Regions from separate parts of the Paenibacillus sp. J31P13 genome, predicted to be linked through region 2. Evidence: riboswitches for the same ligand, from Rfam matches in the RefSeq annotation. Region 2 holds a riboswitch; each other region holds the start of a gene.
What was found. A riboswitch is a leader RNA that binds a small molecule or an ion and turns the genes downstream of it on or off. The one in region 2 is predicted to bind thiamine pyrophosphate.
Positions count from the first base shown of each region.

Region 1 (8,210 bases), on a different contig from region 2:
TCATTATCGTTCACGTAACCGATATACTTCTTGTAAAGACCTTTTGTAACAAGCACTTTCCCTAGCAGTGTGTGGATAAGTTCGTCGCTTGCTGGGCTCTTTGGCTTGAAATTAGTGTACAGAGCAGTCGGCAACAAACCAGTATCTACTGCTGCGGCAACTTCTTGCGCACCTTTTGTGCCAAGCGCGCTGCTTTTTACGTTTAGCTTAGAAAGTACTTTATCTACTTTCGCTGTAGGATATGTATAGGCTAGCTCTTTCAGATCAGCTGCTCGCACAGCAATTGCAACAGCAACTGAAGTCGTAAGCACTTGCTCACCTTGTATAGCTGGACCTGTCAGAATGCCCTTCTCATACAATGCTGCAGCTGCATCATACAATGCATCGCCTTTCTTTACATCTGAGAAATCCACCGCTTCTCCAGAAGGTTTATAGTCAAGCACATCAGCTACCGCTTGAATGAATTGACCTTTTGTTACTGTACCTGAGAGCGTAACGTCAAACTTTTCTTTCAAAAATTGCTTATATTGCGCGGCTCCGTCCTCCTGCGAGGTATTCGCAGCAGTTGTTAGCGCATTCGTTACCGAAGCTGTAGATGCAACAGCAGGTGTTGACGCTGAAGCTGTCGTGCCGGCAAATACCAATGAGAAAGCTAAGAGAAATGTTGTTAGCAGTTTTGCATATGAAGCTTGTGATTTAATCATGAACATTACCTCCGTATGGTTTCCATAATTCCGATGTGTTTAATCGGATTATTTAATATTTTCCATAGTATAGCAATCTCAATCCTAGCGTGTCAATCATAATTATTTTCATAGCTTAGTAGATTCCAGCTAAACACGCAAAAAAGCCCCTCGCTAGCTTATTAAAGGGGCATTATTTGTTGTTTGGTTTTGTTCTTTGCTCTTGTTCTTTGCTCTCTTTACTTTTCACTTTACACTTTTGATTGTCATGTGCTTTTTGCTCGAAAAAACCTAAAACACCATCTCCCTGACCTATCCGCAGCTAGCTAGTATTTTTTTTTGAAACTAACCTAGTTCGATGCAGTGAAAAACATTGATTAGTTTCAGTAATTTAAATTAAATCGAAGTTCAAGAGGATTTCTCTAATCTAAATCCCTTTTAGTTTCAAAAGCTGAAACTATCGCGTATAAGACAAAGTAGAAAAACCCAGTAACATCAAATACTGAAACTATCTTGAAGATCGGAATACATCAGAATACATATTTCATACAACCTATTCAAATCAGCCTCATTTAAACCAAACCAAATCACTTTAAAACTAAATAAAACTCTCCCGATTCACTTAACTCACCAGACCATCCAAACTTTACAGACTCACCCAACTATCCATACTATCCAAACTTTTAGGTGCTCCCAAATCTCCAAACCATATGGACTTATCAGTCTCACTCAACTATCCATACCAGTTAAACTATACAGACTCGCCCAACTATCCTTACTATCCAAACTTTTAGGTGCTCCCAAATCTCCAAACCACGTGGACTTTCAGTCTTACTCAACTACTCATACCATTCAAACTTTACAGACTCACCTTACTATCCAGACTATCCAAATTTTACAGACTCAACCTACTATCCAAACTATCCAGTCTTTCAGGTACTCCCAAATCTCCAAACCACATGGACTTTTTAGTCTCACTCAGCTATCCATACTATTTAAACTTTACAGACTCGCCCAACAATCTAGACTACCCAAACTTTCATGTACTCCCAAATCTCTAAACCACATGGAATTTTCACTCTCACCTAACTCTCCAGATCATCCAAACCTCCCAGACTCTCCAGAGCCTCTTAAGTCAGAGTCTCCCACTTTGCCCACATTTCTTGCGGATTCAGCTCATATATATCGTTTTCCCTAAACATAATCTGGTGCATAATAAACTCTCTGCGTAAGGTAGCGAAATCATCATGGAAGCCTTTGATAAACGTATTGATTTCCTTTTCCGTATATTTCTGTCCCTTCGACAAGTGTGAGGCGATATGCTGAAGCGCAATTAGTTTTTTCTTATGCTGGGCAGGGATATGCTTGAGCTTCCCATCTCCTGTAAAAAAGTTTCTGATGACAGAAGCCTGCAAACGCTCGTGATTCTCATCCATGTTTTCTATTTCTCCTTCTGCGGCGGCATTCCGATAAATAAGCTGTTCGGCAGCGCTCGCGTTGTTTTTAATAAAATAGTGATTCAACGAAAAATAAATAGTGTTCTTTTCCCTGCGCTCATTGATTAAGCTTGCTTCCCTAAGTTTGGTCGCATGATGGGTAATTGTGGCTGGCGTAACAGCCAGCTTCTCAGCCAAAGCTTGACCATTCAGCTCACCGCCTGCCAACATGATCAGCATTTTGATTCTTGTCGCATCCGCCAATGCTTTGTGGTAAGCCACAACCTTTTCTAATTGCATCGAAACAACTCCTACTGGATCTTTGATTTACCGATGATCATTTTAAATGGATGAGTATTATTTTGATTTTACGACCATCAACAATTTTAACACTCATCTAATTAGATGCTTGATTAATTAGATATTAATCGAAGAAGTGTCAACTGTCAAACCTATTTATTTTGAACAAAAAAAAGCTCAAACAGTATTCCTGCTTGAGCTTTCCGAGAACTCCTTATCCTGTCTAACCCACACTTCCGAACAGCCCTTCTTGACCATAATCTATTTACTGATTCTCAGCATCCACGATGCTTTTTCCCCTTAATCCCTATACTGATTCTCATCATCCACAATGCCATCCTTTAATCCATATACTGATTCTCATCATCCGCAATGCCATTTCCCATTAATCCGTATACTGATTCTCATCATCCGCGATGCTTTGAATGTCTTCTGAGCTTATGCTTATGTACGTGTAACCCTCTGCCTGCTGCTTCTTCAACGCTTTTTCTTTAAAAAACTTCGGACTGCCCTCACCCGCATCTTCATCGTATACAAGCAGAATACCATCAGTCTTGCGAAATAAAAGTTCGTCCCGCGCCGTAAACTGCCATATGCCGTCATAAGGCTGATTGCTGACTGAGGCGTAATAATCGACACCCTTTAGCACCTCCGCATAAAATTCCTTCTTATCGTCCTTCCATTTTTCATCAGGATTCGCATACGCCGAAATAATAGAGAGCCTTAGCTGCGGATAGATTTCTTTTAAGGCAATCACAACCTCGCACGCCCATAAATCAACGCCATATTGCCCTGGGGTTATGACCCACTCCAGTCCATCCTCAATAAGTGGAACCAGCTTTCCAGCCAAAGCCTTCTTAATATAAATGATGCCCTCATGCTTCTGGTTAAAAATATTAAGCTCATGCGCACGGTAGCCGGTAACGAGTAAATTTTTCATTTATTCAACGCCTTTTCGGATAATTATGGTTTACATCTCTCCAGTGTATGCTATAGTATAAAAAATACAAAATTGAATATTGATCTATTTATTTCACTAGGGGAGCCAAACGGCTGAGACGAAGCGATTGCTTCGGACCCTTGGAACCTGATCTGGATTATACCAGCGGAGGGAAGTGGAGCAGAGGCTTTCAATCTTATACATACGCGCTGCGTTGTTTAATTTGGGACCCGCTCGTTTCCTTTTGGAAATGGGTGGGTCTTTATTTGTTTAGGGGTGTTGTCTATTTCTTCTATGGTTTCGCTTCACCAAGTAAGCTTTTCCTTCCCTTCAGCTTCTAAGTCGCCTCTCTTCAGCGACATTTCTTTGGAAGTACAGAAGGGAGAATTCGTCTCTATTATCGGAGCAAGCGGCTCGGGAAAAAGCACCCTGTTCAAGATGATAGCAGGTCTACTTGAGCCAATCAGCGGACAAATCCAGCTTTACGGAAAACCTACCGCGAAGCGGTTAGGGAAAGTAGCTTACATGCCGCAAAAGGATTTGCTGCTCCCTTGGAGGACTATTCTCGGCAATTGCTCCCTCCCACTGGAGCTAGCCAAGCAAAAGGGCAGCTCTCTTGCCGGCATTGCGCAAATACGTGAACAGCTAGAGCGCTTTGGTCTAGGCGATTATGCGGATGCTTACCCCGATGAACTGTCCGGCGGCATGAAGCAGCGTGCCGCTTTCCTGCGCACAATCGTAACGGGTCAAGAGCTCCTCCTCCTTGATGAACCATTCGGGGCGCTTGATGCTATGACCAAACGTGACATGCAGAGATGGCTGCTATCGCTTTGGGGTGAACTCAATAAAACCGTCCTCTTCATTACACATGATCTTGAAGAGGCTATTCTACTGAGTGATCGTATATATGTTCTTCCGAGTGACAGCAAACAGGCTTTACAGGAAATCAAGGTCAACCTGCCGAGGCCGAGACATTACGAAATGAATTTTGAGGCTGAATTGATCATGCTTCGGCAAGATTTGGAGAGAAGACTGCATGCGCAAACTGCCCTTTAGAAAATGGCTTGACGACTATGGTCTCTTCCTTCTTCTGTTTCTGTTCATCCTGATTTCTTGGGAAGGAATCGTGCGCCTAGGCTGGGTACCTGCCTTTATCATTCCCGCTCCCTCTGCTGCTGCTAATGCATTAATCCAGGATAGCCATCTATTACTGGGCAAACATTTAGTTGCTACATTGCGAGAAGTTGCGCTTGGCTTCCTGCTGTCTGTTAGCGTAGGCGTTGCTCTTGCTGTTGCCATGCATTCCTTCCGCACGCTCGAAAAAGCACTTTATCCCTTCATTGTCATCAGTCAAACCGTTCCGCTTATCGCCTTGTCGCCCATCTTCATCATGTGGTTTGGTTATACCATATGGAGCAAGGTCGCCGTTGTATTCCTGACTGCTTTCTTCCCAATTGTCGTCAGCACCTATGACGGGCTTCGCAAAACGGATAAGGAGTACAGCGAGCTGCTGCAGACGATGGGAGCGACGAACTGGGACATTTTTCGCAAAATAAAAATCCCGATGTGTCTGCCTTCTTTCTTCTCCGGCCTTAAGCTGTCCATCGTTTATTGCGTCGTTGGTGCGGCGATTGGCGAATGGCTGGGTGGTAATGAGGGGCTCGGGTATTACACTCGGCGCATGTCGAGTAATTTAAACACCGACTCCATGTTCGCAGCAGTCCTTGTATTGTCACTGCTAGGCATTCTTTTATTTGCAGCTATTATGCTTTTGGAGAACATTACATTGAAGAAAAGAGGAACAAAGAAATGATAGAAATAATTGTACATAAACATTTAAAATCCAAACGGGTGCTGTCCCTTATACTCGTCTGCATTATAGCGATCGTGATGAGCGGCTGCGGCGGCACGAACAATAGCGCCAATCAAGAACCGACAGCTTCTCCCGCTCCTGATACCGAGCAGCCGCTCCAAAAAGTTAGCATCATGCTGGATTGGTATCCCAACGCCGTTCATTCCTTCTTGTACGCGGCTCAGAAGAATGAATATTTTAAAAAGCAAGGCTTGGAAGTAGATATTCAGATGCCAGCTGATACGAATGATGCTTTGAAGCTTGTGGCTGCCGGCAAAGTCGATCTAGCACTAAGCTACCAGCCACAGGTATTAATGGCACGTGGAGAAGACATACCGGTTAAATCCATTGCAGCAATCGTTCGCCATCCGCTTAACCATTTGATGGTACCAGAAGGCGGCAGCGTTAAATCTCCTAAAGATCTGGTCGGCAAAAAAGTAGGCTTCTCATCCATCCCTCTATACGAAGCGATGATGCGTACAATGACAGCGCATGACGGCGGCGACTCCCAAAAGGTCGAGATGATTGATGTAGGCTTCTCCTTCATTCCTGCCATTTCAACCAATAAAGTAGATGCCATTATCGGCGGCTTTATCAATCATGAGCAATTGCTGCTTGCCAAGGAAGGACATCCGATGACGGCAATCAATCCTACCGACTTTGGTGTACCCGATTATTATGAGCTGGTACTCGTTGCTAGTGATCAAGGCTTGAAGGATAAACAGGACTTGTTCAAAAAGTTCATGGCTGCTGTTATCGAGGGTCAGCATTTCGTAGAGCAAAATTCAGAACAAGCGCTTGCGATATTGTTCCAGCATGAGGATCAAACCTCGCCGCTTGATCAAGAAATCGAAACGAAAAGCTTAGATATTCTCATCCCGCTGATGGATGCTGGGGATCAAGATTTCGGCTTTCAGGATGCTCTATCCTGGGACAAAGTGAGGGTATGGTTAGTCGATAATGAGCTGCTGCCCCCTAAAATTAAAGCTGAGGATGCATTTTTCAATCTGTAATTTTCACTCATTATGATGCGATAGAGGAGAGAATTCGATGAAGGTATACAAAGTTTTAACGATAGCCGGATCGGACAGCGGTGGCGGTGCAGGTATTCAAGCAGATTTGAAAACCTTTCAGGAATTAGGGGCATACGGTATGACCGTTATTACAGCCGTTACTGCACAAAACACGCTCGGCGTACAGGGTGTGTATCCGATGGACAGCTCTGCTATTAGCAAGCAGCTTGATTCCATTGGAGAGGATCTGACGCCGGATGCTGTAAAAACAGGAATGCTGTTTAGCAGCGAGATCATTCGTATTACAGCCGACAAATTCAAGCAATATAACTGGCGCAACCTTGTCATCGATCCGGTCATGGTCGCCAAAGGCGGCTCCTCTCTGCTCCAGCAGGAAGCCATTCAGTCGCTGGTTGAGCATTTAGTTCCGCTTGCGCTCGTCACAACGCCCAACATTCCTGAGGCAGAGCTGCTAACGAGAATGGCTATCCGCAGCATGAGCGATCGAGAAGAAGCAGCTAGACGCTTGATCGGGATGGGCTCACGTTACGTCGTTATAAAAGGCGGCCATGATACTGAAAGTGATCGAATTATTGATCTTGTATACGATGGAGACAGCTTCGTCTATATGGAGAGTAATCGAATTGATACTCGTCATACACATGGAACGGGCTGTACCTATTCCGCTGCGGTTGCTGCTGAACTGGCAATGGGCAAAACCGTTGCCGAAGCTGTTCAAACTGCCAAAAGCTTTATCCAAGCTGCCATAGAGGACCAGCTTGGATTAGGCTGCGGTCACGGACCCACAAACCACTTTGCTTATGGTCGAAGACTGCGGGGGCTATGCCCTATCACGAGCCAGTGAAGTGGGTTCATTCGAGAGCTGGGAGCTTCTCCAATATTTCTTTGATACGCTCTTATGTATGAGGGACTGCTGTACTTATTGACTACTTGGTTGCAACAGCTCATCCACCCGATTCATCTCAGGATGAGCAGGAGCAGTCGCTTCATCCTGATCCTCAGAAGTCTCCTCTAGGAATCGGTCCAAACATCATATTCAATGCTTGCTTCTTCAGCTAGCACTTTGTTCATCTTCGTTTGTTCTAGGGATAAAAAAAAGCCGCAGCTATGCTGCGGCTTCAAAGGAATATCTATTTTTGTCCTCTACTGCTTTATCCTCCCACTTGCTGTTCTTTATTCGCTTTTCGATTCGGAATGCGGTCAAAGATACGCGCACTATGCTTGGATAAAAATTTAATAGTTGGCTGATCAACATATCGATTCATGAGATGAGCCAACCCAAATATAACGATTAGTGAAACGAGTACGGTTATTATTAAATTGAGTCCATATGATAAATAAGGGGAAAACTTCAAGAACATAAAGCTGGAAAGCGTACAAATAACAGTGAAATGAACCAGATAGAGCGAGAATGAGATTTTACCTAAAAACGCGAACGGCTTGCTCGCAAAAAGTGCCTGCATCAAGCTGGAATTGAGTACAGCCGTCATAATGAAGAAAGCTCCTATTACGTGGTAGAAAATAAAAAATGAAAACGTTGGCTGGTTCCATACGAGTGGTTCATAAATCGTACCAACCCAGTTCACATACGGAAATGAGCCTACATACAATCCGACAACCATCAGTATCACATTAATCCACGGTCGCTTAATGAATTCTAATCGGTTCTTTTCACTGCTGTTGTGCAAATCGCTCAGCAGCAAGCCTAGAATGAAAGCCAAATAATACGAATCCAAATAATAATACATGAGTATGGGGTAAATGATAAACCGAATTTTGAATTTTCCCAGCAGCAGCAGGAATGCGAAAATTAAAAATGAACCAAAAAGCTCATATGTCATCGTCCACAACACCGGATTGAACTTAGAACCATACGTAAAAAAATTATGGTACAAGCCTTCTTTCAGCAGAGTCCACACGCTAGGCATAAAGGCGTAAGGGTCTTGCATGGACGATTTTGTTACT
Region 1 is NZ_JBWDNR010000002.1:71,853-80,062, reverse strand. It holds gene AC0YOD_RS06390 (hypothetical protein) at 1-704, opposite strand, end outside; gene AC0YOD_RS06385 (DUF2087 domain-containing protein) at 1,814-2,419, opposite strand; gene AC0YOD_RS06380 (SLOG family protein) at 2,805-3,359, opposite strand; TPP riboswitch at 3,448-3,550, shown strand; gene AC0YOD_RS06375 (ABC transporter ATP-binding protein) at 3,639-4,415, shown strand; gene AC0YOD_RS06370 (ABC transporter permease) at 4,396-5,172, shown strand; gene AC0YOD_RS06365 (ABC transporter substrate-binding protein) at 5,169-6,224, shown strand; gene thiD (bifunctional hydroxymethylpyrimidine kinase/phosphomethylpyrimidine kinase) at 6,262-7,089, shown strand; gene AC0YOD_RS06355 (acyltransferase family protein) at 7,397-8,210, opposite strand, start outside.
Region 1: linked by a shared signal. The riboswitch ahead of AC0YOD_RS06375 (ABC transporter ATP-binding protein) and the one ahead of thiC (phosphomethylpyrimidine synthase ThiC) in region 2 are both predicted to bind thiamine pyrophosphate.

Region 2 (8,210 bases):
CCATGGTTCATTTTCATTAATAGAATAAATTCTATATTCATACTGATGCTGAGCTAAGTAATTCTCTGCTAAGTTACGAATATGATCATACTCTTCCTCGGAACTATAGTAATAAACATCTCTCTCACCATCCGTAGTTAGTCTCCCAACATTAATATAGTTATTCCCTAATGAGTCATTAATTAAATCCTCTAGCTCATTAAATAAATCTGCTTCAGCATGAATAGCGAAGCCATTATCGTTGGGATTTTTAATGAATATCTTTAAAGCCAGAGGAAATCTGTAAATACTTTTATTCGTCTCATCAGCTACATTCATATCTAGCACAATTGATGCAATCTTATCTTCAATATATGGAAAATAAACATCCCAATGCTCTGACATATAGAAACCCCGTTTCGTTTTAGATTAAAAAGCTAAATACATCTCTGTCAATTATTTTTTCCAATTCTTACAAACTAGTATATACATACACACTGAAATCTATCAATTTACATATACTGATTGCAAGTTTAATAAAGGAGATGATGCTAGTGTCCAAAAAGGAAAAGTTTAAAAGCTCGGGAAGTCGAAGTGGCGGTTCCAAAAGCTCTGGAAACCGAAGTCAGGGTTGTAAGAGTTCAGGGGATCGAAGCGGCGGTTTCAAAAGCTCTGGAGACCGAAGTCAGGGTTGCAAAAGTTCAGGAGATCGCAGTTGCGGTTGCAAAAACTCTGGAAACCGGAGTCATTGCTGCAAAAGTTCAGGAGATCGAAGCGGCGTTAACCTCATTCTTTCGCAGATTGGAGTAGGCACACCGAATATCAGAATTCATTTTAGCGGCGGATTCCATACTGGAATATTCTTAGGCATTGTTGCCAATAGTGTCGTTATTAATGTGAAGGGTGTCGTCTCTTATATTAAGATTACTACAATTACTGCCGTCGATGTGGGTGTCCGCTGCAGGTTAAAAAGAAAAACCAAATGTAAATGCAAAAAAAAACACTAAATAAGGAAACTGGAGTTCCTGCAACTACGGAATTCCAGTTTTCCAATCCCTTTAATTTTCGATACTCATTTAGGCTTCGAAACAGCCACTGATTGATTTAGTTTCCCCTTTAGTTCCCTATAAAATCACTCTGTTTTATTGATATGAATAGCTTTACTTCTTAAAGCCATGATCCGTAATTGGCTTGTAACACTTAATATAGTGAATATTGGAAATATCAAATCATTCATAGCGTACACATCATCAAATAATGGTTCTATACCAATTATTATAGCCATAGGGATCGAAATTGCTCTTACAACAATCCAAGCTGTAAGTGAATGCCACATGAATATTCTACTCATTTTGGTCTCAACCACCTTTCACGGTTAGCTTGAAACGAAATTAGACATCTTCATTTAAATGAGCTTTCATATACATTTCTAAATCCGGACCTTGTGAATTTGCTAATATGTGATCGACCCAAGCCCCCCTCTCATAATGAAGAACTCGCATCTCCCATACACACATATTAGGGCCGCTAAGCGTAATCTCTTGCATGTCACTAGGAGACTCAAATGGTGATCATTAATAGGTTACATAGAACATTCGGGGAAATCATGAGATAAATTGAAATCATACACTATATATTCTCCAAAAATTGACTATGACCTTTCAATAAAGAAGGCCGCCGATTTAATAATCGGCAGCCTTCTTCCTATATTTGCTCAATAACCTCATCTATTTATAAATAACGCTGCCACCCTTAACAAACTCCTGCGCCTTCTCTAACATACCTGCTTCAAATGTATCCTGTTCCTCTTGCTCCAGAACTCTCGTAGATTGACGGATATCATGTGAAATCCTCATGCTGCAAAACTTCGGTCCGCACATGGAACAGAAATGTGCCGTCTTAGCTCCTTCGGCTGGCAATGTCTCATCATGATATTCGAGTGCCCTCTCCGGGTCCAATGATAAATGAAATTGATCACGCCAGCGAAATTCAAAGCGGGCTTTAGAGAGAGCATTGTCGCGATCTTGCGCACCCTTATGTCCTTTTGCTAAATCTGCTGCATGAGCTGCTATTTTGTAAGTGATAACTCCTACACGTACATCTTCCTTATTCGGTAAACCAAGATGCTCTTTAGGAGTGACATAACATAGCATAGCCGTGCCGAACCAACCAATCATCGCCGCGCCAATGGCAGAAGTAATATGATCATAACCGGGAGCAATATCTGTCGTAAGTGGACCTAATGTATAGAAAGGAGCTTCATTGCACATTTCAAGCTGCTTATCCATATTCTCTTTAATCAAATGCATTGGCACATGTCCCGGTCCTTCGACCATGGTCTGAACATCATGACGCCAAGCGATTGCGGTTAATTCTCCCAATGTCTCTAATTCAGCAAATTGTGCTTCATCATTAGCATCAGCAATGGAACCTGGACGCAGCCCATCACCTAGTGAGAAAGAGACATCATACTTCTTCATGATTTCGCATATTTCTTCAAAATGTGTATATAAAAAGTTCTCTTTATGATGTGCAAGACACCAAGCCGCCATGATGGAGCCGCCTCTTGATACGATGCCTGTCATTCGCTTTGCAGTAAGCGGAATATAGCGAAGCAAAACGCCAGCATGAATGGTGAAATAATCAACCCCTTGTTCGGCTTGCTCGATAAGGGTATCGCGATAAATCTCCCATGTTAAATCTTCTGCTTTACCATTCACTTTTTCTAGTGCTTGATATATGGGTACCGTTCCAATCGGAACAGGAGAATTACGAATGATCCACTCACGCGTTGTGTGAATGTTTTTTCCCGTGGATAAATCCATGATGTTGTCTGCACCCCAGCGTGTCGCCCATCTCATCTTCTCCACCTCTTCCTCTATGGAAGAGGATACCGCGGAATTTCCAATATTGGCGTTGATCTTCACCAAAAAATTCCGTCCGATGATCATCGGCTCACTCTCTGGGTGATTGATATTCGCTGGAATAATGGCACGACCGCGCGCGACCTCATCCCTTACAAATTCCGGTGTTACGTTCTCACGAATGGCAACGTACTCCATTTCCGAAGTAATGATTCCCTTACGTGCATAATGCATTTGAGTGACATTCTTTTCTCCTTTTGCTCGCAGCGGTTTTCGTTGAAGCGCTGGAAATACTTCAGCCGCGGCTTTACCCTGCGCGTTTCCGTTATCTTCAGGCTTTATGGCTCTTCCTTCATAAGCTTCTGCATCTCCGCGTTCCTCGATCCACCTTAAGCGATTGGGCTGCAAGCCTTGACGGATATCCGTATGGGCATCGGTATCCGTATAGGCACCACTTGTGTCATAGACTTGAATCGGTGCATTCTCCTCATCTCCGTGAATGCCCGAGGTTGGACTGAGTGTAATTTCCCGCATGGGCACCAAAATGTCTGGTCGTGAACCCTCTACATATACTTTTTGACTTGCTGGAAAAGCTGATAGATTAATTGGATCCTTCTTCATTTCGCTTGTCATCTCAATTCCTCCTATAGGGTGATTTGATCAAGCGGAGTATGTTCTACTCCATAAAAAAGGCCGCCCCTGAATAAGAGGCGGTCTTAGAGTAGACAAATAGAAATAAAACTCCATTTCCTCCGCTGGCATTATCCAGATCAGGTTTGACGGTCGATAGTTATAACTATCCTCTCAGCCTGGTCCCACCAAGCTCCCGTGACTATATAATTGCTACTCAAGAGTATAACTCAAAAGTAAGAAATATCCAAGTATACTTCATCATTTAAAAGCAATCATGGGAGAAATCCCATTAGTTTTTTTACCTGGTTTGCATTTTCTGTCGTAGTGAGTATTTCTAGAAGTGTAAAGGCTACTGTAAAAGCCGTTGATGGGTTAAATGAAGTAATGATATGGTTATCTATGACGACGGGTTGATCTGGAATGACGTTTGCTCCCATCTCTTCTAATTGAAATTGTCGCTTACGATTATTTAGATTATAGGTCGTCGCGTTTCGCCCCTTTAGAATCCCACTTTTACCAAGCGGCAGCGCCCCTACACAAATGGATGCGATGATTTTCCCTTGTCTATCAAATTCACGGATAAATTGGAGCACATCGGCGCGATAGGCATCTTCGTAAAAACCGGCTTCTTCAAATCCGCCTGGTACGGCTAAAGCATCAAATTGTTCAGCTGTCACCTCTGATAAAACCTTCTCAGGTATTACCGTAAAATTCCAGGTGCATTTCAGTTCCTTTCGTGTTCCAACTGTAACAAGTTCCGTTGATCCATCTCCCTCTGCTTTATTCCATCCGATCACATCTGTAAACACGCTTGCTTCAACGGCTTCAAAACCATTCGGTAGAAGTAAACATACTTTTTTCACATGAATCATCTCCTTTGTATTGAATCATATGATAGAATAACTCATCAGTAAAATTGAAATAACTAATTTATATATTTAGAATTTCTGATAACAATCCCGATACATGGAGGAGATAGAAATCGAAATCCGTCAATTTCAATCATTCAAAGCAGTCGTGGAGTTGAATAGCTTCACAAAGGCAGCTCAAAGTCTCCAGTACTCACAGGCATCTATCACTTCTCATATACAGCAGCTTGAAGATGAGATTGGTGTTCCTTTGTTTGACCGATTAGGCAAGCAAATTCAACTCACCATGGTAGGGCAGGAACTTTATCATTATGTAGTAGAGTTACTGTCCGTCTATTCAAAAATTACACATATTTCTTCTGATGACTCCACAATAAAAGGTGATCTCCGCATAGGTGCATCCGAAACGATGACCGTATACAAACTTGGAGAGGTGTTATCCACGTATAAAATGCAATATCCAGAGGTTACGATATCCCTAATAAATGATAATTGTATGCCTCTGCGTGAACGACTGCATTCAGGTGAGCTAGACATTGCGATAACATTAGAACCACAGGTTAGCGATCCACAACTAATAACTGAAGTCTACTCCGAAGAGCCTTTGGTCTTTGTAGGGGAAAGTAACCATTCGATTAAAACCATAGAAGAGGCAAATGGTGAGTGTATCATTTTTAGTGAGAAAAATTGTTCGTTAAGACGATTCTTTGAAGGATATTTAGTTGAGAAGGGAATTGGGACATCTAATTATTTGGAATTCACAAGTATGGAGGCTATGAAACAGTGTGTTGCAAGCGGATTAGGGATTAGCTTGATGCCAAACATAAGTGTGGAAGCATTGCTGCGAGACAATAAACTGAAAATGATAGCATCTTCTTGTGAAAATCTTATGTTTTATGCCCAAATCTCTTATCATAAAAATAAATGGTTGTCCAAAGCTCATAGGAAGTTCATTGAGATGGTTTTGAGCCATGATTCTAAATAGTCCGATGATCTTTAATAAAAAAAAGAAGCCCCAAAAGGGACTTCTTTACCTAGTCTTTAATTGCTGCTATCATGAGGAAAATAGGACGACGAAGCTCATCGCGCATGCCGTCAATCGATTCCAGCATTTCTTGCGTCGGTTGAGGCTCCGAAACCTTCGTAATTCTAAAGCCTGCTTGAATCAGTCCGTTCATATGAGTAGCAACCGTTCTATGGTATTTAACGACATCATTGTCCAAAAATCTTGCATGCCGCGACCCTTCACTGCTGTAATCATCAACTGGCCAATGCAATCTCTCACCATTCGGTCCGTAGTGCCAGTCTTGTGCAGCAAGCGCAGTGAAAACCGGATGTTCAAATGAGAGAACGAAAGTCCCGCCAGGGGCTAAGCATTCATAAATTTTGTTGCAAATACTATCGAAATCCTCCACGTAGTGGAGTGCAAGCGAGCTTAGCACCACATCAAATTCCCCTGCTGGAAAATCGATGTCTTCGATAGCAAGTCGTTGATACGAAATGTCTGAATCATTGGTCATCGCTCTAGCCCGCTCCAACATATTCTCTGAAAGATCTACGCCCACCACTGACTTAGCTCCCAGTTCACGCGCATATCGGCAATGCCAGCCAAAGCCACAACCAAGATCAAGCACCTTTTTATCGCGCAGCTCAGGAAGCATTGCACGGAGCTCCGTCCATTCCCCAGCAGCATTTAGTCCATCAACCGAACGAGGCATCTGGCTGTAATTTTCAAAAAAACCTAAATCATCATATTTATTTTGTTTCATAAAATGAAAGCCTCCACTATTGAATATTATTGTCTGGTCAAAAAATAATGTTTTGTATTGAGTCTCTAACATTCTTTTTAGATGACTTGAAATTTCTTAAGGGCATATGCTAAGCCATCCTCATTAACGCTTTTCGTCACGAAATCTGCCTTTTCTTTCAAACTATCGCTTGCATTTCCCATGGCAATCCCAATCTTAGCCGCTCGAAGCATCTCTATATCATTTCCACCATCCCCGAAGGCCATTGCTCCTTCCGAACTAATGTTAAAATGTTTTAATACCTTTTTTAATGCTCTCGCTTTGGTGTTGCCTTTTCTCTCAATATTATACGCGTTTGGTATATTACTTCCCCAATGATAAAACTGAAGATCGCTTGACCATTTATTATAATCTTCAATAACACCCTTGTCTAAAAATAAACACATACCCATATATTCCACAACATGCTCAGGGAACAGATTCGGAATCTCATGGCAATCTATATGTTTCAAAATGGGTAGAGCAATCTCTTTCGCTTGTCCGTTTGAGTATGATTCTTCTATGCCGAAACAAGATAAATGATCGCCCTTTACATGGCTTATTTCGACCAAACGATCAGAGTCTTCCTTGGAAATAGGGTCTTTGTAAATTTCTTTTCCATCCAATCTTATGTAAGCACCGCTAAAGTTAATAAAGTTATGAACACCAAGCAATTCCCCTACCGACTTTGCAAAAAAGTATGATCGACCCGTAGCTAATACGACATGAATACCTTTTTCTTGTAATTTCTTGATGCTTTGAATAGCTGATACCGGTACTTTCTCTGTTTCATTATCTACAACGGTTCCGTCAACATCGAAGAAAACAATTTTTATACTCATTAAATTCCCCCGCTATGGTTCCATTCTATCATTAATGCGAATAGACCTGCTTTCTTCTAAGCTTCAATCATAACCGCCTTCTGCTGCTGGCAGTTCCTTATATACCGCTTTTTCCTCAACGATGTTTCGTATAAATTCTCGTAATTCCTTTAGCTGCTTGGCATCATCCGTTAGCTCGCAATTTTCCTCAGACCATACAAACGCTTCTTTTTTCCCAGCTACTGTTACTTCCCAATTATCAACACTATAAGGAGTCTGTAAGCACCCTTTTTTAGATGGTTTGAGCTTTTTCTTTCCCATTATATTAATCTTTTTCATTTTCTCATAAATACTTTGCATCTCATCCGTTGTAAAAGTAAAGCTTGCATTCGCAGTTCCCTTCACAACCAAATCTTTTGTAATTGTATCATCATAGGTATTAAATTCATTCTTATTAACTTCTCCGTAACCGTAACGAACCAAGAAATCGAAGTCGCTGGGCATTTCATTTGGCATACTATTTTGAACCTTATTTACTTCCTTAGTCCGATTCTCAACATTGGAGTTTGCCCCCCGCTCCGTTTCCGTACTACAGCCACTAGTCATCAATAATAGAACAAATAACATAGAGCATAATCGTTTCACATCTATTCCCCCTTAATTTTTCCATATAAAAGGATAGACGAAACTAGATCATTATTGTTGCAAACCCTTATCTTTCCCAGACTCTTGCCACATCCATCAAGACTAATCCATCGAAACGGAGTTTATAAATATCGGGCATATCTAGTCCCTTCCAAAAACTAATGTCATAGGATTTATCATAATACTTCATGATTAAGACCATCATGTTGCCATGCGTTCCAACCGCTATATTTTTACCCTTATTATTTTGCAAAAGCTCAAACAAGGCTTCTACTCCTCGTTTTTGTGCCACAACATTTGACTCTCCACCTTCCCATGCAAAAGATTCATCTTGCCATACCTTTGTTATGGCACTTTCAAAATCATCAATAGGATTAGAGGATAGCTCTCTTTCTTTGAATCCTTCTTTTATTATGATTTCAGTCCTCTTATTCTTAGAAATTCCTTCTACCGTCTCTATTGCACGCCTATAAGGGCTTGATATGACAATATCTATTTTCTCCTGTGAAAGAATTTGAGTTACTCCCCTTGCATCTTCTAGACCACGCGAAGATAGAGGTCTCCCCCTCTCATCTGCCGTATAAACCGAGTGTGCATGCCGAACCAAATAAA
Region 2 is NZ_JBWDNR010000001.1:306,916-315,125, reverse strand. It holds gene AC0YOD_RS01235 (DUF695 domain-containing protein) at 1-384, opposite strand, end outside; gene AC0YOD_RS01230 (hypothetical protein) at 574-789, shown strand; gene thiC (phosphomethylpyrimidine synthase ThiC) at 1,707-3,476, opposite strand; TPP riboswitch at 3,574-3,683, opposite strand; gene AC0YOD_RS01220 (DJ-1/PfpI family protein) at 3,749-4,339, opposite strand; gene AC0YOD_RS01215 (LysR family transcriptional regulator) at 4,443-5,330, shown strand; gene AC0YOD_RS01210 (class I SAM-dependent methyltransferase) at 5,380-6,114, opposite strand; gene AC0YOD_RS01205 (Cof-type HAD-IIB family hydrolase) at 6,192-6,974, opposite strand; gene AC0YOD_RS01200 (hypothetical protein) at 7,038-7,598, opposite strand; gene AC0YOD_RS01195 (histidine phosphatase family protein) at 7,666-8,210, opposite strand, start outside.

Region 3 (8,210 bases), 330 kb from region 2:
GTTCAGCTTGAACGCGAGTCTGAATGTGATGCGCAAGCTCCTCGGGCGTTCCGTATAAATGCAAGGAGCCCGTTACGTCGAGAAATTGCTCGTCGATGGAATAGGGCTCGACTAGATCGGTGTATGATTGATAAATATTTGTAATTCGCATAGAAATGTCGATGTAGAGCTGCATACGCGGTCTAATAATGACTAAATTTGGACATTTGGCAAGCGAATCACCGAGTCGCTCCGCTGTCGTTACGCCAAAGCTCTTGGCAATTGGACAAGCCGCAAGAATAATACCTGAGCGGCGCTCAGGGTCACCTGCAACGACGAGCGGCAGATCACGATACTCGGGATGCTCCGCCTTCTCCACTGACGCATAAAAGGATTGGCAATCCGCCAGCATAATAACTCTTTGGTTAAGAGACACTGCGGCTCACCAGCTCTGCTGCTAATATATTTGCAATCAAAAAGAGGCGCTGTGCGCCTGAATCCATACAAAAGGCTCTGACGTAACCGTCTCGCACGGATATAACGCGAATCCGCCGTTTAGTGAACTTCCCTTTTTTGCTCAAATAAATGACATCAACGACACAGCCGACCGAACTAAACCATTGTTTCAATGTCATAATGCTTCCCTCCAAGACAAGAACGTTTGTTCTTATTATATACAGAACGCTTGTTCTTATTCCATCTTTTTTTTGTGGTTATTATTTACAGTGGTTAAAGGAGAGAAAAATGAGCTAGTCATTTTAAAGAAGGGTTCGACGGTTGATTCGAGAATACGTATACATAATAAAACAGTACTGCTGGGAGAGAAGAGATATTTTGACAAACGTAACTTATAAGATGCTGACGATGTGCATGGTACAGGATGGAGATAAAGTGCTGCTCATCAATAGGCCAAGTAAATTGGGCTTCCCGGGATATATTGCGCCAGGCGGAAAGGTTGATTTTCCTGAAAGCATTGTGGATGCCGCGATGCGAGAGGTGCGGGAGGAAACAGGTCTTATTGTAAAAGATATTGTCTATAAAGGCTTGGATGAATTTTGTGAACCTAATGAGGGCTTGCGCTATATGGTATTTAATTATTTGGCTACGAGCTTTGAAGGAGAGCTGATCCAGAATCCTCCTGAAGGCGAGCTGCTGTGGGTGGATATAAAGGAAGCGCTTGAGCTGCCGATGCAGGATTGGTTTAAAAGAAGATTTCCGTTGTTTTTTGAGCCGGGAACGTTTGAATTGAGCTTTGTATGGGATGGGAAGCAGGATAAAACCTTGAAGGAAACAGTAAAAAGCTATAACCAAGCAGAGATGATAGGCCATTCTCGGTAAAGGATGTGATGAGATGTACATTCCTAAACATTTTAAAATGGAAGATCAGGCGGAATTATATCAATTTATCGAAGAGAACAGCTTTGCGGTTATGTTCTCCAATCACGAGGGGAGACCCTTTGCTACGCATTTGCCTTTGTTGTTGGATCGAGAAGAAGGATGCCTTTATGGACATTTTGCCAAGCCGAATCCACAGTGGGAGGATATAGAGACGGGGGAGGTGCTGATTGTATTTAATGGCCCTCATACTTACATTTCACCCTCCTGGTACGAGAGCAATAGGGCTGTCCCTACTTGGAATTATGTTGCAGTGCACGCCTATGGAACTGTCGAAATAATGAAGGATCCGAATCCGTTATACAGCACGCTGAGAGAGATGGTTCAAAAATATGAGCGTCCTTCCAGCACCTATAGATTGGATGAGGTGGATGGCGCTTTCATTGAAGGTATGAGCAGGGGAATCATTGGTTTTAAAATAAAGATAACCAGCTTAGAGGGGAAATGGAAGCTGAGTCAAAACCATTCGGAAGAGCGCCGCAACAGGGTCATACAGCAGCTTGTAAATAGTAAGGAGCAAGATGCTCGGGAAATAGCAGAGAGAATGAAAAGAACTCATTTATAAACAATACAGTTTGTATTTATTTCCCATAAATGCTATGGTGTTAGTATTAAACCAACTTAAAAGGTTGGAATTCATACTGCGGAGGGGAAAGCATGTCTAAAATTGCGAAAAACCTTACTGAGCTTATAGGAAACACCCCGCTTTTGGAACTGTCTAATTTTGCAAAGCAGCATAAAGTTGAAGCGAAGCTTATTGCTAAGCTTGAGTATTTTAACCCGGCAGGAAGCGTAAAAGATAGAATTGGCTTTGCTATGATCAAGGATGCTGAGGAACGAGGAATTATTAATCAAAACTCTGTTATTGTGGAGCCTACAAGCGGAAATACAGGAGTTGGTTTGGCTTTTGCAGCCGCTGCTCTTGGATATCGCTTAATTATTACGCTGCCGGAGAGCTTTAGCGTGGAGCGTCGAAAGCTTCTCCTTGCGCTTGGAGCAGAGTTAGTGCTCACACCGGCTGTCGAAGGCATGGCTGGCGCAATCAAGAAAGCAGAGGAAATAGCAGCAGCCACACCTCATTCTTTTGTGCCGCAGCAGTTTAATAATCCAGCCAATCCAGAGGTTCATCGGAAAACAACGGCGGAAGAAATTTGGCGGGACACGGACGGGGAAATCGACTTTTTTATTGCCGGTGTTGGTACAGGCGGAACGGTCTCAGGCGTAGGACAATTGCTTAAAGAAAGAAACCCTTCGGTTAAAATTGTTGCAGTCGAGCCTACCGATTCGCCTGTGCTCTCTGGGGGCAGCAAGGGCGTTCATAAGATTCAAGGAATTGGCGCGGGCTTCGTGCCCGGTAATTTCGATAGATCGGTAGTCGATGAGATTGTACAAGTGAAAAACGAGGATGCCTTCGAAATAGCAAGGCAGCTGGCTAGGAATGAAGGCTTGCTGGTCGGTATCTCATCGGGTGCTGCGGTACATGCGGCGCTACAAATTGCTCGAAGACCGGAAAACAAGGATAAGAAAATCATTATCCTATTGCCGGATACGGGTGAGCGCTACTTATCGACTGCGTTGTATCCTGAAGCTTAGTAGGTGGGGTTTAGGGAGTAGAGAGTAGTGAGTAAAGAGTAAAGAATAGCGTTGTAGGTAGACGGGTGAATTAGTTTCATATTTTAAAGCTAGATGGCATTTATGAAGTGAATTGGGTCTAGTTGTAGAGTTTATGTACGGCGGCGGGTGAATTAGTTTCATATTTTCAAGCTAGATGGCATTTATGAAGTGAATTGGATCAAGTTGTAGGGTTTATTTACAGCGGCGGGTGAATTAGTTTCATATTTTCAAGCTAGATGGCATTTATGAAGTGAATTGGATCAAGTTGTAGGGTTTATTTACAGCGGCAGGGGAATTAGTTTCAAATTATAAAGTTAGATAGCGTTTTCGGTGTGATTTGTGTCAATTAGTGTCATCGTATGAAATTAAACGAGTTGTTGCCGATAGGATGAGCTTGAGTCAGAGCGATTAGTTTCATGACATGACACTAAAGATTGGATGTTGTACGGCAGTAATCGAATAGTTGAAAATATTGAAACTAATACGCCGTTATCGTTCAAGCAAGCTGAGGGAGTTACATCAATGTAATAAAGTTACACCAACGTAATAAATATCACATAGGAAAGGGCAGCCCAGACGCGGGTTGTCCTTTTTTTTGCATAGTCTGCTTGCCTTCATTTCTCCGCTAATCAACAATATGGCCGATCCAACATATTTGATGGATACAGCTTGCTTGACGAGAATACGCGTGAGTGATGCTAATAGGAGTATGAAAAGGGATTAGTTTCATAACATGACACTAAAGATTGGATTTTGTACGGCAGTAATCGATTAGTTGAAAATATTGAAACTAATGCGCCGTTATCGTTCAAGTAAGCTGAGGGAGTTACACCAATGTAATAAAGTTACACCAATGTAATAAAGTTACACCAACGTAATAAATATCACAAAGGAAAGGGCAGCCCTGACGCGGGTTGTCCTTTTTTTGCATAGTCTGCTTGCCCTCATTTCTCCGCTAATCACCGATATGGCTGAGCCAACATATTTTATGGATACAGCTTGCTTGAGGAGGATACGCGTGAGTGATGCTAATAGGAGTATGACAAGCATTATTCTTGTTACCCGCAATAAACTTGACTATACGAAGCGGTGTGTGGAAAGCGTTAAGAGACATACCGAAAAAGGCGATTATGAGCTGATTATTGTAGATAACGGTTCGGCTGATGAGACGGTGGAATGGGCAAAGGATCAAAAAGATATAAAGATTATATCCAATGGATACGATATGGGGTACTCCAAAGCCTGCAATCAGGGAATAGAGATCGCAGCTGGAGAGCTTATTATGCTCCTCGATTACAATATGATTGTTACACCAGGTTGGCTATACGGACTGAAGCGGTGCTTGCTAAGTGAAAGCGGAATTGGCGCAGTCTCGCCTACTACGAATTCAGAAGTCTATTCCACAATAATATCAGCCGCCTATCAAACGATAGAGGAACTCGAGCTGTTTGCATCAGCACTGCATGCGAATCTGGATAAGAGCAAATGGGATGAGCGTATAACGCTCAGTCGCTGCTGCTTGCTCATGAAACGTGAAGCGTATCAGAAAGCAGGGGCTCTCGATGAGAATGCGGCGATTGCTGGGTTTGAAGGTGAGGATTACGGGCTGAGGCTGAGGTTGGCTGGCTATAGGCATATGCTCTGCGGGGATACGTTCATTCATCATTATGGGAGCGAATCCTTTAAATCTGAGCCGGAGCGGCGCCAGAAAAACAAGGAAGACGGCTTTTTAGAGAAGTGGGGTTTTCATCCCTGTCTTGCATCCCCTATAAGAAACGACTTCCACATAGTTATTCAACGGGAATCATATGAGTATAAGCACGAGAACTGCTCCATTATGGAGATTGGCTGCGGCTGCGGAGCCATGCTATTGAAGATGAAAAAGCAATTTCCTGGTGCAAGGTGGTTTGGTGTTGAGCAGAATCAGCTTGCAGCGAGGGTGGCAGAGTCATCAGGCATGAGCGTTGTGTTCCGTTCCACTGAGCAGGAAAGCTGGCGCTTGCCGGATGAGGGGCTAGACGGCATTATGATACACCATACACATGATTACGGGACACCGCAGGAGATGAAAAAACTTATAAGTCTGCTGAAGCCGAGCGGCTGGTTGATCGGCTGCTTTGCGAATCGTTTTTACTATGAAAATATACGAGAATACTTAGACCCTTCCCATACAAAGGCGCTGCAGCTGGCGAAAATGCAGTATACCCTTAAGCAGCTTGAACAATTGTATACAGAGGCGGGTTTCGTTTATATGAAGCTAACATTAGCAGAGTTGAACACAGAAAATGACCAATTAGGGTATATAGAGAAGCTGGAGCAATTAACCGGCGGTGTGATTTCGAAAGAGGAGCTTAGTGCTTCCTATTGTTTAGCTTTTGGCAAAGTTGCTTCTTCCGCTAAGGAGGAAACAGAATTATTAATATCTTCAGAGCATGGGGAGGAACATATAGAGGGGCATAGGGAGGTTCAAAGCTTACTAGTAGAAAATACTGCTGAAGCTTTAATCACAGAAGTATGAAAATGCCGCTTGAATTGGAAATTTGGTAAGCCAATAGATAGTTAGTGATAATGATTTTCAAAAAAACACTAGCCTTTTGATCGGTTTTTGCTATACAATTAAGTGGTTGACGAAACCGAATATGTTCCGGGGAGCTGGTTAGGCCGGCTGAGAGGGGATTTTCTTTACAATTCCGACCCGTTAAACCTGATCTGGATAATGCCAGCGTAGGGACAGAAGCTCTGTTTTATTAGCATGCAAGATCACACAACGTGATCCCACGTGCTGATTGAAACAGCTGCACAGCCGAATTTATGGCGTCCTCCGGATTGGGAGGACGCTTTTTTTGTTTTATTGTAGTCCATTAACCGGATACTAATGAGGATTCGTCACCTTATACAAATAGAAGCTTTGGAGAGGGGAACAAGGACATCATGAATCAGAGGAACACTGTACGAATGTCGTGGAGAAGTATGACGGCAATGCTAGTGCTTGCATTAACGCTTGCTGGCTGCGGGGCAAACAATAATGCGCCGAAAACAAATGAGCAGGAACAAGGTGGGGCTGACAAGCCACTCGAGAAGGTATCAGTCGTGCTCGACTGGACGCCTAATACGAATCATACCGGACTTTATGTCGCTAGAGATAAAGGTTTTTTCAAGGAGCAAGGCTTGGATGTTGAAATTATTCAACCTGGACAAAGCGGCGCGGATCAAATGGTTGCTTCGGGCAAAGTGGAGTTTGGCGTAAGCTACCAGGAATCCATTACGATGGCTCGCATAGCAGGCGTTCCACTTGTTTCTATCGCAGCGGTTATTCAGCACAATACATCTGGTTTCGCTTCACCGGTTGCAAAGGGCATCGATTCACCGGAGAAGTTCGAAGGCAAAACGTATGGCGGCTGGGGAGCTCCGGTTGAGGAGGCGGTTATTCAATCGCTTATGCAGGAAAAAAATGCGGATGTCAGCAAAGTGAATTTGATTAGCATGGGAGAAAGTGATTTTTTTACGGCAGTTAAGCGAGATATTGATTTTGCTTGGATCTATTATGCGTGGACAGGTGTTGAAGCCGAGCTGCGCGGCGAAAAAATCAATATGGTTTATTTGACCGATTATAGCGACAAACTGGATTACTATACACCCGTGCTTGCGACAAGCGAGAAATTGATTGCAGAGAAACCGGAAATTGTAAAAGCATTCACAGCTGCTGCGGCTAAAGGCTACGAATACAGCATTGAAAATCCAGAGGATGCCGCAGAAATTTTGATCAAGGCTGAGCCTGATCTGAATGCTGAGCTTGTGCGTGCAAGCCAAAAGTGGCTAAGTCCAAAATATACAGACGATGCGCCGCGTTGGGGCGAGCAAAAGCTCAGCGTATGGGAAAATTACGCGAACTGGATGTTTGAGCACAAGCTGCTTGAGAAGGAGCTTGAAGCAGAAAAGGCATTTACGAATGAGTTTTTACCGGAGTAATAGATGTTTGTTGTAAAAGAAGATATTATTGTGAAAAAATAGGGGAAAGAAGGAATTCAAATGGCAAACGCCTTAGTTAGCATTCAAATACTACCAACAACACCGGGCGGAGAAAGTGTTCTTCCTTACGTTGATCGTGCTATCGATATTATTAAAGCAGCTGGCGTTCCTTATCGCGTAGCTCCGCTTGAAACGACAATGGAGGGCGAGCTTAGCCATCTGCTGAGCGTTGTACAATCGATGAGCGAAGCGATGGCAGAGATGGGCTGTCCATCCGTTATTTCGCAAGTGAAAATATACTATAATCCGGCAAAAGGTGCTTCGATGGGCAGACTGCTGGAGAAATATCCTGATGGACAATAGAATTAGCATGTGGTCTAAAGTATGGCCGCCAGCCATTACGCTGGTGCTTGTGCTCGCATGCTGGCAAGCGGCAGTAACATGGGGCGGTATTGATGAATGGATGCTGCCATCACCGCTCTCTATCGTGCAAGAGGCCATTTCCATTTGGCCAAGGCTTATGACACAGACAGGAGCGACCGTGCAGCTTACGCTGCTCGGTTTTGTTGGAGGATCGGCGGTGGGCTTTGTGCTCGCCGCTTTGCTGCATTTTATTCCGGGTGTCCGCAGAGCCATTTACCCATTGATCGTATTAACACAAAGCGTACCCATTATTGCGATTGCGCCTATTTTGACCATGTTTTTCGGATACGGACAACTGCCGAAGGTAATTCTTGTCATGATGGTATGTTTTTTCCCTGTTTCTATTGCCATGCTTAGCGGCTTATCGAATCCAGACGCGCAGCTGCGCAATTATTTACAAATGATCGGTATAAGCAAATGGCAGATGTTCTGGCGATTGGAGCTTCCTCATGCCATCGTTCATTTATTCTCAGGCTTGAAAATCGCTGCCTCTTATAGCGTGCTAAGCGCAATTGTAGCAGAATGGATCGGCTCCAACAAAGGACTTGGCTCCTTTATGATCCTGTCATTCAAAGGATTCATGCCGGACAGAGTATTTGCAGCTGTCGTTATTATTGTCATTTTCAGCTTATCGTTGTTCGGAATCGTCAGCTTGGCAGAACGGCTCATTATTCGCTGGCAACCAGCAAGTGATCGTAACACGAAGTAGGTTTGCAGCGCAAACCAAGCATACGCTTACGAAGTAGGTTTGCATCGCAAACCAAGCACACGCTTACGAAGTAGGTTTGCTCAGCAAACCAAGCACATGCTTACGAAGTAGGTTTGCTCAG
Region 3 is NZ_JBWDNR010000001.1:641,738-649,947, forward strand. It holds gene AC0YOD_RS02705 (DNA polymerase IV) at 1-391, opposite strand, end outside; gene AC0YOD_RS02710 (WYL domain-containing protein) at 405-614, opposite strand; gene AC0YOD_RS02715 (NUDIX domain-containing protein) at 835-1,317, shown strand; gene AC0YOD_RS02720 (FMN-binding negative transcriptional regulator) at 1,331-1,939, shown strand; gene cysK (cysteine synthase A) at 2,032-2,967, shown strand; gene AC0YOD_RS02730 (glycosyltransferase) at 4,007-5,506, shown strand; TPP riboswitch at 5,624-5,736, shown strand; gene AC0YOD_RS02735 (ABC transporter substrate-binding protein) at 5,959-6,957, shown strand; gene AC0YOD_RS02740 (thiamine-binding protein) at 7,018-7,320, shown strand; gene AC0YOD_RS02745 (ABC transporter permease) at 7,310-8,089, shown strand.
Region 3: linked by a shared signal. The riboswitch ahead of AC0YOD_RS02735 (ABC transporter substrate-binding protein) and the one ahead of thiC (phosphomethylpyrimidine synthase ThiC) in region 2 are both predicted to bind thiamine pyrophosphate.

Region 4 (8,210 bases), on a different contig from region 2:
ATCATGAACGAATTGATGGGAGCGGTTATCCGCGTGGTATAAAAGGAAATGATATACATGAATATGCAAAATGGATCGGCTTAGTAGATTCTTACGATGCCATGACAACAAATCGTGTATACAGTACGCCAATGCTGCCTCATGATGCTGTGGAACGTTTATATGCAGGCTCTGGTACGTTGTACGAGCAGCGAATGCTGCAGCTATTCCGTGATAAGGTAGCCATCTATCCAATCGGTATTTCGGTCAAGCTGCAAACGGGAGACACGGGCGTCGTTGCAGATTTGAATCACTCTTATCCGCATAGACCGATTATCCGAGTCTTGTATAATGAAGCAGGTGAAGAGCTTCATTCCCCTTACGAGTTGGATTTATCGAAGCATTTGAATATGATGATTGTAAAAGTGAATGACGATACTGCGGAAGAAGTGCATGCTGCAAGTGTTTGATCCACTATGCGTAAAGGAGCCAAATAGGCTTCTTTTTTCTTTTTTTGTTGATTTATTTGCTTCCTACCGAAGCGAGGATTACAATAAAAAGAGAATGTTTCATTCCAGAAAATGAAGTCAGGTGCTGAATAAATGAATACAATAGACTCACAACATGCCTACAAGACACTTACTGCGCTATCCCCAACGAATGATCCGTGGGATCCGATTTCTTCGTTGAAGCAGCATGGCAGACATCGTTTAACCAGTGTCGAAATGACCGTTTCAAATTTATGCAATATGCGGTGCGAGCATTGTGCCGTTGGCGATACACTCGTTATAAACGAACCCGCAAAGATGCCTCTAAAACAGATGCTGGACAGACTTGAGGAAGTCGAGCATCTTGAGACGATCAGCATTACAGGCGGGGAGCCTTCCTTCTCCGATCGAACGGTAAAGGACTATATGGTGCCTTTACTCCAATATGCCCGCAGTCGTGGCATTCGTTCACAAATCAATTCCAATATAACTCTTCCATATAGCAGATACGAGCAATTGGCTCCCTATCTAGATGTTATGCATATTTCATTCAATTACACGTCACCGGAGGATTTCCATGAGATTGGTTTCGCTAAGGCGGGACATAGTGTTTCATTGCAGGCGGCGACGAAGCTTTATGACAGAATGATAGAAAATGCACGGCTTTTAAGTGAAACCGGGGTTCTCGTTTCTGCGGAGTCCATGATCAACTACCGAACACACAATAAAATGGACGAAATTCATAGACTTATCGTTGAGATGGGCTGTCAGCGCCATGAAGTGCATCCAATGTACCCGAGTTCCTTCGCTAAGGATCTGCCAGTGATCTCAAGGGAACAAATGGTAGAGGCAATTGATCGTCTGCTTTTAACGAGAGACAAATCAGTTTGGATGCTCTTTGGTACTCTGCCCTTCTATCATTGCAGCGAGCAGGAAAATGAACGGAAGCTGCTGACGAGATTGGCAAACGAACCGAATGTAACAATGCGAAATGATCCAGACGGACGAAATCGTCTCAATGTTAATTTATTTACCGGCGACGTCTTCGTAACGGATTTCTCTGATGTGTCTTCTTTTGGCAATATTGCTTCCTCCAAGCTGGATGATATCTTTGAGACCTGGCTTGACCATACGCTAGCACAAAGTGTCAATTGCCACTGTCCAGCAGCGTCATGCTGTGGTCCGAACCTTCTTGTGAAGGATATGTATTACAAATCTGTTGATTTCCATCAACGCAGCGCGATATTAGATTAGAGTATGAGTAGATGGAAGGCTGTATTTGAAAAGACCAAATTGTAAGGTTTATGAACACCACTTCTTGCATATAGCATAATAGAAGGGGGGAAAGCTTTCTGTCCATTAAGACGCTTGTATTTATTGCTCTTGGATTATTGCTGATATACCTACTATTTACTGTAGGAGCTCCCTTCTTGCTTGCTTTGGTCATAGCTATATTTTTGGAGCCGCTTAACGGTTTGTTAATGAACAGGTTTCGAATGAATAGACTGCTGGCTGCCACCATCTCTAGTACACTTTTTTCGATCATATTAATTGGCTTGATTGCTTTGCTTGGTGTCAAGGTCATTGCGGAGCTTATCGCTTTTTTCAAAAGAGTGCCCAACTATTTTGAGAATGCGAATAGCATGATTGATGATCTTATTAATCAAGCACAATCCCTCTATCAAAATTTCCCTCCCGATACCGCAGAAACAATAGAAACCTGGCTGATGGAGCTGACGAGGGCCATTACTAATTTAGTAGGGAATTTATCCAACTCGGTGCTTGCATTCGCGTCCAGCATCCCTGGCATGTTTATTTTTTTTATCGTTTTTTTAGTTGCAGTATATATGATGAGTTACAGCCTGAATACGATGAAGACGACGGTATTATCCCTGTTTGACGAGAAATCGCAGCCGCAGGTTAGCGAAGTGCTGGTCAACTTGAGAAAATCAATATTCGGTTTCTTGCGATCACAATTCATATTAAGTGCCCTTACATATATTCTTTCATTAGTCGGTTTGCTTATTTTGGATGTAAAATACCCACTTGCCATCGCTTTACTCATTATTATCGTCGATATTATGCCGATCCTTGGAACGGGGTCTGTGCTTGTGCCTTGGGGCACCTATCTCATGCTTACCGGGGATGTCTTCACCGGTTTAGGACTAATCGTGCTATTTCTTATCATTACAGTATTTCGGCGTATCGTGGAACCAAAAATTCTTGGAGATGCCGTAGGCATCGGTTCATTGTCAGCGCTCATAAGCTTGTATGTTGGCTTCAAGCTTGTCGGAGTGGTTGGTGTTTTTATCGGACCGTTAGTTGTGATTATCTATATGGCTGCTCGCAAGGCAGGATTATTCCAATTGAAAATCAAGCTTTAAGAACGAACGTATTGCCGTGTCAAACCATTTGGACGGAGCGTATGATACTGCAAATAGCAGATCATATAGGAGGCTTTCGTATAAATGGCATCTATTAAAGTTGCGATTGTTACCCCGGGTTCCTTTCCTATTCCATCACCAGGAAGCAGCTCTGTTGAGAGGGTTGTAGAGAAATTCGCTCCACTGTTAAAGCCATATGCGGAACCTCGAATTTTCGGAAGATTAAGCAATCGGCTGCCTCGTAGAGGTAAGTTTAAAGGTATTGTTTGTGAAAGGTTCTCTGCGGCCAACAAGCAGAAGTATATTCATGCGGTCTCACATGCAGTCCGACGTTTTGTACCAAATGTCATAGATGTCGAGAATCGTCCGCAATTTGTTCCCATTATCAAAGGAATAAACCCAGGCAAACCTGTCTGGCTTTATTTGCATTCCTCTACGTTTATTAGCCCGGCGCATATTTCTCCTGCTAAACTGCGTGCTTGTTTGAGCGCGGCTGATAAAATCATCGTAAACAGCCAATTTTTGAAGCAACTCGTCATATCCAAAGTGCCTAAGATCGCTGCAAAGCTGCATGTCATTTATCCTGGTGTCGATACGGTGCGCTTTCCTTCACAATACTCACCTAAGGGTGCAGCTGAAAGGAATAGACTCCGAAAGAAAAGAGGAATGACCGGCAAAAAAGTTGTGCTGTTCATGGGAAGACTTATTCCGCTCAAAGGCGTGCACCATTTGCTTAACATCGTTCCAGAGCTAGCAAGAAAACATCCCGATCTTTTAGTCGTCATTGTAGGGAGTCCATTCTATGGGTCGCATCGCAAAACTGCATATGCGCGCAAGTTGGAGCGGTTAGGAAAAAAGAGCGCGGGTCATGTTCGTTTTGTTCCTTACGTACCCCATTCTGAGGTGCCCAGCTGGATGCTCGTTGCCGATATCGCCGTCGTCCCGTCAGGTCAACGAGAAGCATTTGGTCTTGTCAATGTAGAGGCAATGTCATGTGGAGTCCCTGTTGTTGCTACTCGTGCAGGAGGCATGAAAGAAATTATACGAAATGGCGTAACGGGTTATCTGGTTAGTCCGACTGCTGTTGAAGCGGGGTTGAAGGAGAAATTACAGCTGCTATTGAGTGATAAGAAGCTGCGGCAGAAGCAAGGCCGCCGCAGCCGTGAGCGAGTGAATCAGACATTTACATGGCGTCATACGGCAAATCGTTGGAAAAAACTGATGAAGGAAAGCGGAATAAAGTAAACATGATTTGTAGTGGTTATGGGAAATACAGGGTTGACAGCAATCTTTCTTTGACTGTATAGTCAAACAAGGATATCCACTAGGGGCGCCGTTACGGCTGAGATAAAGCGAATGCTTTGGTCCCTTTGAACCTGATCTGGGTTATGCCAGCGTAGGAAAGTGGGATTGTGCGTTCATGCAAAGCGCGAGTGCGACTCTGTCTGAGAGCTGAAGTATCAGCTTGAATAGGACGAATGACAGAGCAGCCCTTCCTCCGGTATTTCTACTTTCGGAAGGGAACTCGTAACTGACGACACATTTCAACCGCTCCTTCGCCGGAGCGGTTTTTTTTTGTTGGATAGGACACATTTCATCTTGTCAGAGATGATTGGTGAAACCGATCTTCGCCCGGCGATAACCGTTCATGCAGTCTGTTACAGGTATGCATGACAGCGGTGCTTCAAACTTTCTTAGTGCTTGTATAGACCTCTAGGAGGAATTCTTATTATTCCGTTTGGGAGGTTTTTTTGTTTTGGGAATCAGAAATAATCGGCTTTCACAAAGGTGTAGCTTTTGCTTGAGAGCAGCAAGGAGTATGATTCATGCATGATGAGGGAGATTCGATATGGTCGGATCGTTATTCGAGACAAGTTAGATTCTCTAAGATAGGCCAGAGGGGACAACTAAAGCTTGCTGACTCTTGCGTGCTTATTGTCGGCGTTGGTGCGCTTGGCACAGCTCTTGCGGAGCATATGGTTCGAGCTGGTGTAGGAGAGGTTAGGCTGGTAGATCGTGATTACGTGGAGCCTAGTAATTTGCAAAGGCAAACATTGTTCGATGAAGCCGATGCGTTAGCCATCCTTCCAAAGGCTGTAGCAGCAGCTAATAAGCTTCAAAAAATAAATAGGGAAGTTCATATTACTCCATATGTAGTGGATGTGAATAAAGGAAATGCGGAAGATCTTTCCGCTGGCGTACATGTTGTCCTTGATGGGACTGATAACGCAGCGACAAGATTTGTCATGAGTGACAGTTGCTTTGAGCATAGAATTCCATTTATTTATGGCGGTGTTGCAGGTGCTCAAGGTATGAATGCAACACTCATACCTGGTCAAACGGCTTGTTTGCGTTGCTTGATCGGTGTGAAGGAGTCAGAGGGCGAAGTTGATACATGCGATACGGTTGGTGTACTTGCTCCAGCAGTTTCCTTTATAGCTTCCTTGCAAGCGGCAGAAGCGATCAAGCTGCTTACCGGAAATGAAGCAGCAATGCGTCAAACTTGGCTAAGTGTTGATCTATGGTCATTCAAGCTGAGGGAATCAAAGCTGCCGCCGGGTAGGGAGGATTGTCCCGTCTGCGGCAAGCTGAACGATGAAGGGGCCAATGACGGATGGGTAGAGACAGGAACAGAGACCGGCCCTTATTTTGATTCACAAGACGAAGAAATAAGTTCAGCGGTGCTTTGCGGCAGGGATACCGTACAGGTGAGTCTTGGCGGAAAACTTAGCCTAGTGAGTGTTGAAGCGTATCTAAAAGAGATGAATATTTCATTAACCGTAAATCGTTATCTCGTGCGTGCCATGCTTCCCAATGATTTGCGGCTTGTTATTTTTGGGGATGGACGAGTGCTCGTACAAGGTACGACTGATTCAGATGAGGCGGTTGCGATTTGTAGACATTACTTACTTGGTTTGTTGGAGTAATAAGACTGAAATCGATTTTAGAAAGAGGGGATGAGAACGAATGAGCAAAAAAAATTGGCTGGACTTTCAATTGTACGTCATAACCGCTGAGGCCAATCATCCGGGGAGACCCATGATTGAAGTAATGGAGCAGGCGCTGGTCGGAGGGGCGCAAATTTTACAGCTTCGAAATAAAACAGGTACAAGAGCAGAGGTGCTGGAACAAGCTAAAGCATTGCGGGTTTTAACTAGAAAATACAACGTACCCTTCATCATTAACGATTATCCGGATATCGTTCTGGAGTCGGGTGCAGATGGCGTTCATTTAGGGCAAGATGATATGTCCATTGCAGAGGCAAGGCGGATGTTAGGACCTGATCGAATTATTGGCATCTCAACACATCATGTGAAGCAAGCTTTGGATGCAGAACAAAACGGTGCTGATTATATCGGTGTAGGACCTGTTTTTCCAACGGATACGAAGCCGGGGCGAGCTGCTGTTACCACAAGCTATGTTACAGAGGCAGCAAGGGCAGTATCCATACCGTTTGTGGCGATAGGCGGCATTACGGAAGAGAATGTGAATGAGGTACTTGCTGCTGGAGCGACGCGAATATGCGCTGTATCTGCAATTGTGGGCAGCTCAGATCCAGCAGGCGTCTGTCGTTCATTACTGGAAAGCATCCACTTCGCTGGGGCCGTGCATGGACGAGAGCAGAGGCGATTGATGGTGAACGGAATCGAAGAGCAAACGGCTGCGAAGACCGTCGAGGAGCTGGTTATAGCTCTAGGACAACATAATAAAAAGCTCATTATCGAGCTGGACGGCGTAATTGTGCAACGCGCATTATGGGCGGATACAAAGCTTCATAGCGGCTCTGTTGTAGAGCTTATACATTTTGTAGGAGGGGGCTGAAGAGGATGGTTACAAGTTGGAACGAGGATCCTTTCGTAATAGGAGGTCATACACTTTCATCTCGCTTCTTATTTGGAACGGGACGATTTCCTAGTCCGGCTGTCCTGCAGCAAGCTCTCGAGGCATCTGGCTCCGAGGTCATTACGTTCGCGGTACGGCGTGTTAATCTGGAGAGTGTTGAGGATGATTCCGTGCTGCAGCATATTGAAGGAAAATCGATTATATATTTACCCAATACATCAGGCGCAAGAACGGCAGAGGAAGCCGTTCGAATTGCGAGACTCGCTCGTGCGGCTGGTCTAGGCGAGTGGATCAAGGTTGAAATTAGCGGTGATCCGCGTACGCTGCTTCCTGATCCCATTGAGACGCTGCGCGCAACGGAACAGCTTGCCAAAGAAGGATTTATTGTATTGCCATATACCTCAGACGATCCGATGCTATGCCGTAAGCTGGAGGAAGCGGGAGCAGCAGCCGTAATGCCGGGCGGATCGCCCATCGGAACTGGATTAGGCTTGTTAAATCCGTATAATTTGGGACTTATTGCAGAGCAATCAAAGGTGCCTGTGATCATTGATGCCGGCATTGGCTCACCAAAGGATGCAGCGGAGGCGATGGAGCTTGGAGCGGCTGGTATTCTAGCAAATACGCCGATCGCGAAAGCACAGGACCCCGTGCGAATGGCGCGCGCGTTCCGTTTAGCGATTGAAGCGGGACGTTTAGCGAGACTTGCAGGTCGTATTCCTAAGAAGCGCTACGCTTCGGCAAGCAGTGATTGGGCAGGCTCCCTCTATGAAACAGCATCAGTCAGCTTTAAAGGAGAGGAATCGTAATGCCGCAATCGGTTATCGTGCTGGGCGGAGGCATTATTGGACTATCGAGTGCCTTTGAAGCAGCGTGTAGAGGTATGGAAGTTACGCTAATCGAGCCTGGCAAGCTAGGCGGGCAAGCATCTGGAGCAGCAGCAGGTATGCTTGCTCCTTTCTCCGAAAATACAGAGCAGCCGGATGATTTTTTCCAACTTTGTCTCAGCAGCCTAAGAAGCTACCCGGGATGGATAGAGAGAGTAGAAGAGCTATCCGGAGTATCTACAGAGTGGATGAAAAGCGGCAGCATCAATGTATTCATGCATGAGGCGGATGAGTTGCCTATTCTATCGCGTTTGCAATGGCAAAATGAATGGGGAGCGGACGGGGAGTTGATTGATGGGAATCAACTCCGCAAGCTGGAGCCAATGCTTGCGAAATCTGCTTTTTCCGGTGTATTTATGCCGCATGAAAGTCATGTATATGCACCTAAGCTCGTTGAGGCGCTGGAAGCAGCATGTCGAAGGCTGGGCGTGAAATTACTGGATCAGGCAGGGGAAATCGAGGAGGCAGTTGTTCATTCCAGCGGCGGTGTATCTGTCCGTGCCCGTGCTGTGGAGAATATCGTCCATGCGGATAGGCTCGTTGTGAGCGCAGGTGCTTGGACCAGCTCCTATGAGAATTGGTTTGGTCTCTCTATTCCGATTCATCCTATTAGAGGACAGATATGCGCT
Region 4 is NZ_JBWDNR010000014.1:7,026-15,235, reverse strand. It holds gene AC0YOD_RS26280 (HD-GYP domain-containing protein) at 1-449, shown strand, start outside; gene yfkAB (radical SAM/CxCxxxxC motif protein YfkAB) at 582-1,721, shown strand; gene ytvI (sporulation integral membrane protein YtvI) at 1,820-2,851, shown strand; gene AC0YOD_RS26265 (glycosyltransferase family 4 protein) at 2,936-4,096, shown strand; TPP riboswitch at 4,168-4,271, shown strand; gene AC0YOD_RS26260 (ThiF family adenylyltransferase) at 4,678-5,778, shown strand; gene thiE (thiamine phosphate synthase) at 5,819-6,673, shown strand; gene AC0YOD_RS26250 (thiazole synthase) at 6,679-7,503, shown strand; gene thiO (glycine oxidase ThiO) at 7,503-8,210, shown strand, end outside.
Region 4: linked by a shared signal. The riboswitch ahead of AC0YOD_RS26260 (ThiF family adenylyltransferase) and the one ahead of thiC (phosphomethylpyrimidine synthase ThiC) in region 2 are both predicted to bind thiamine pyrophosphate.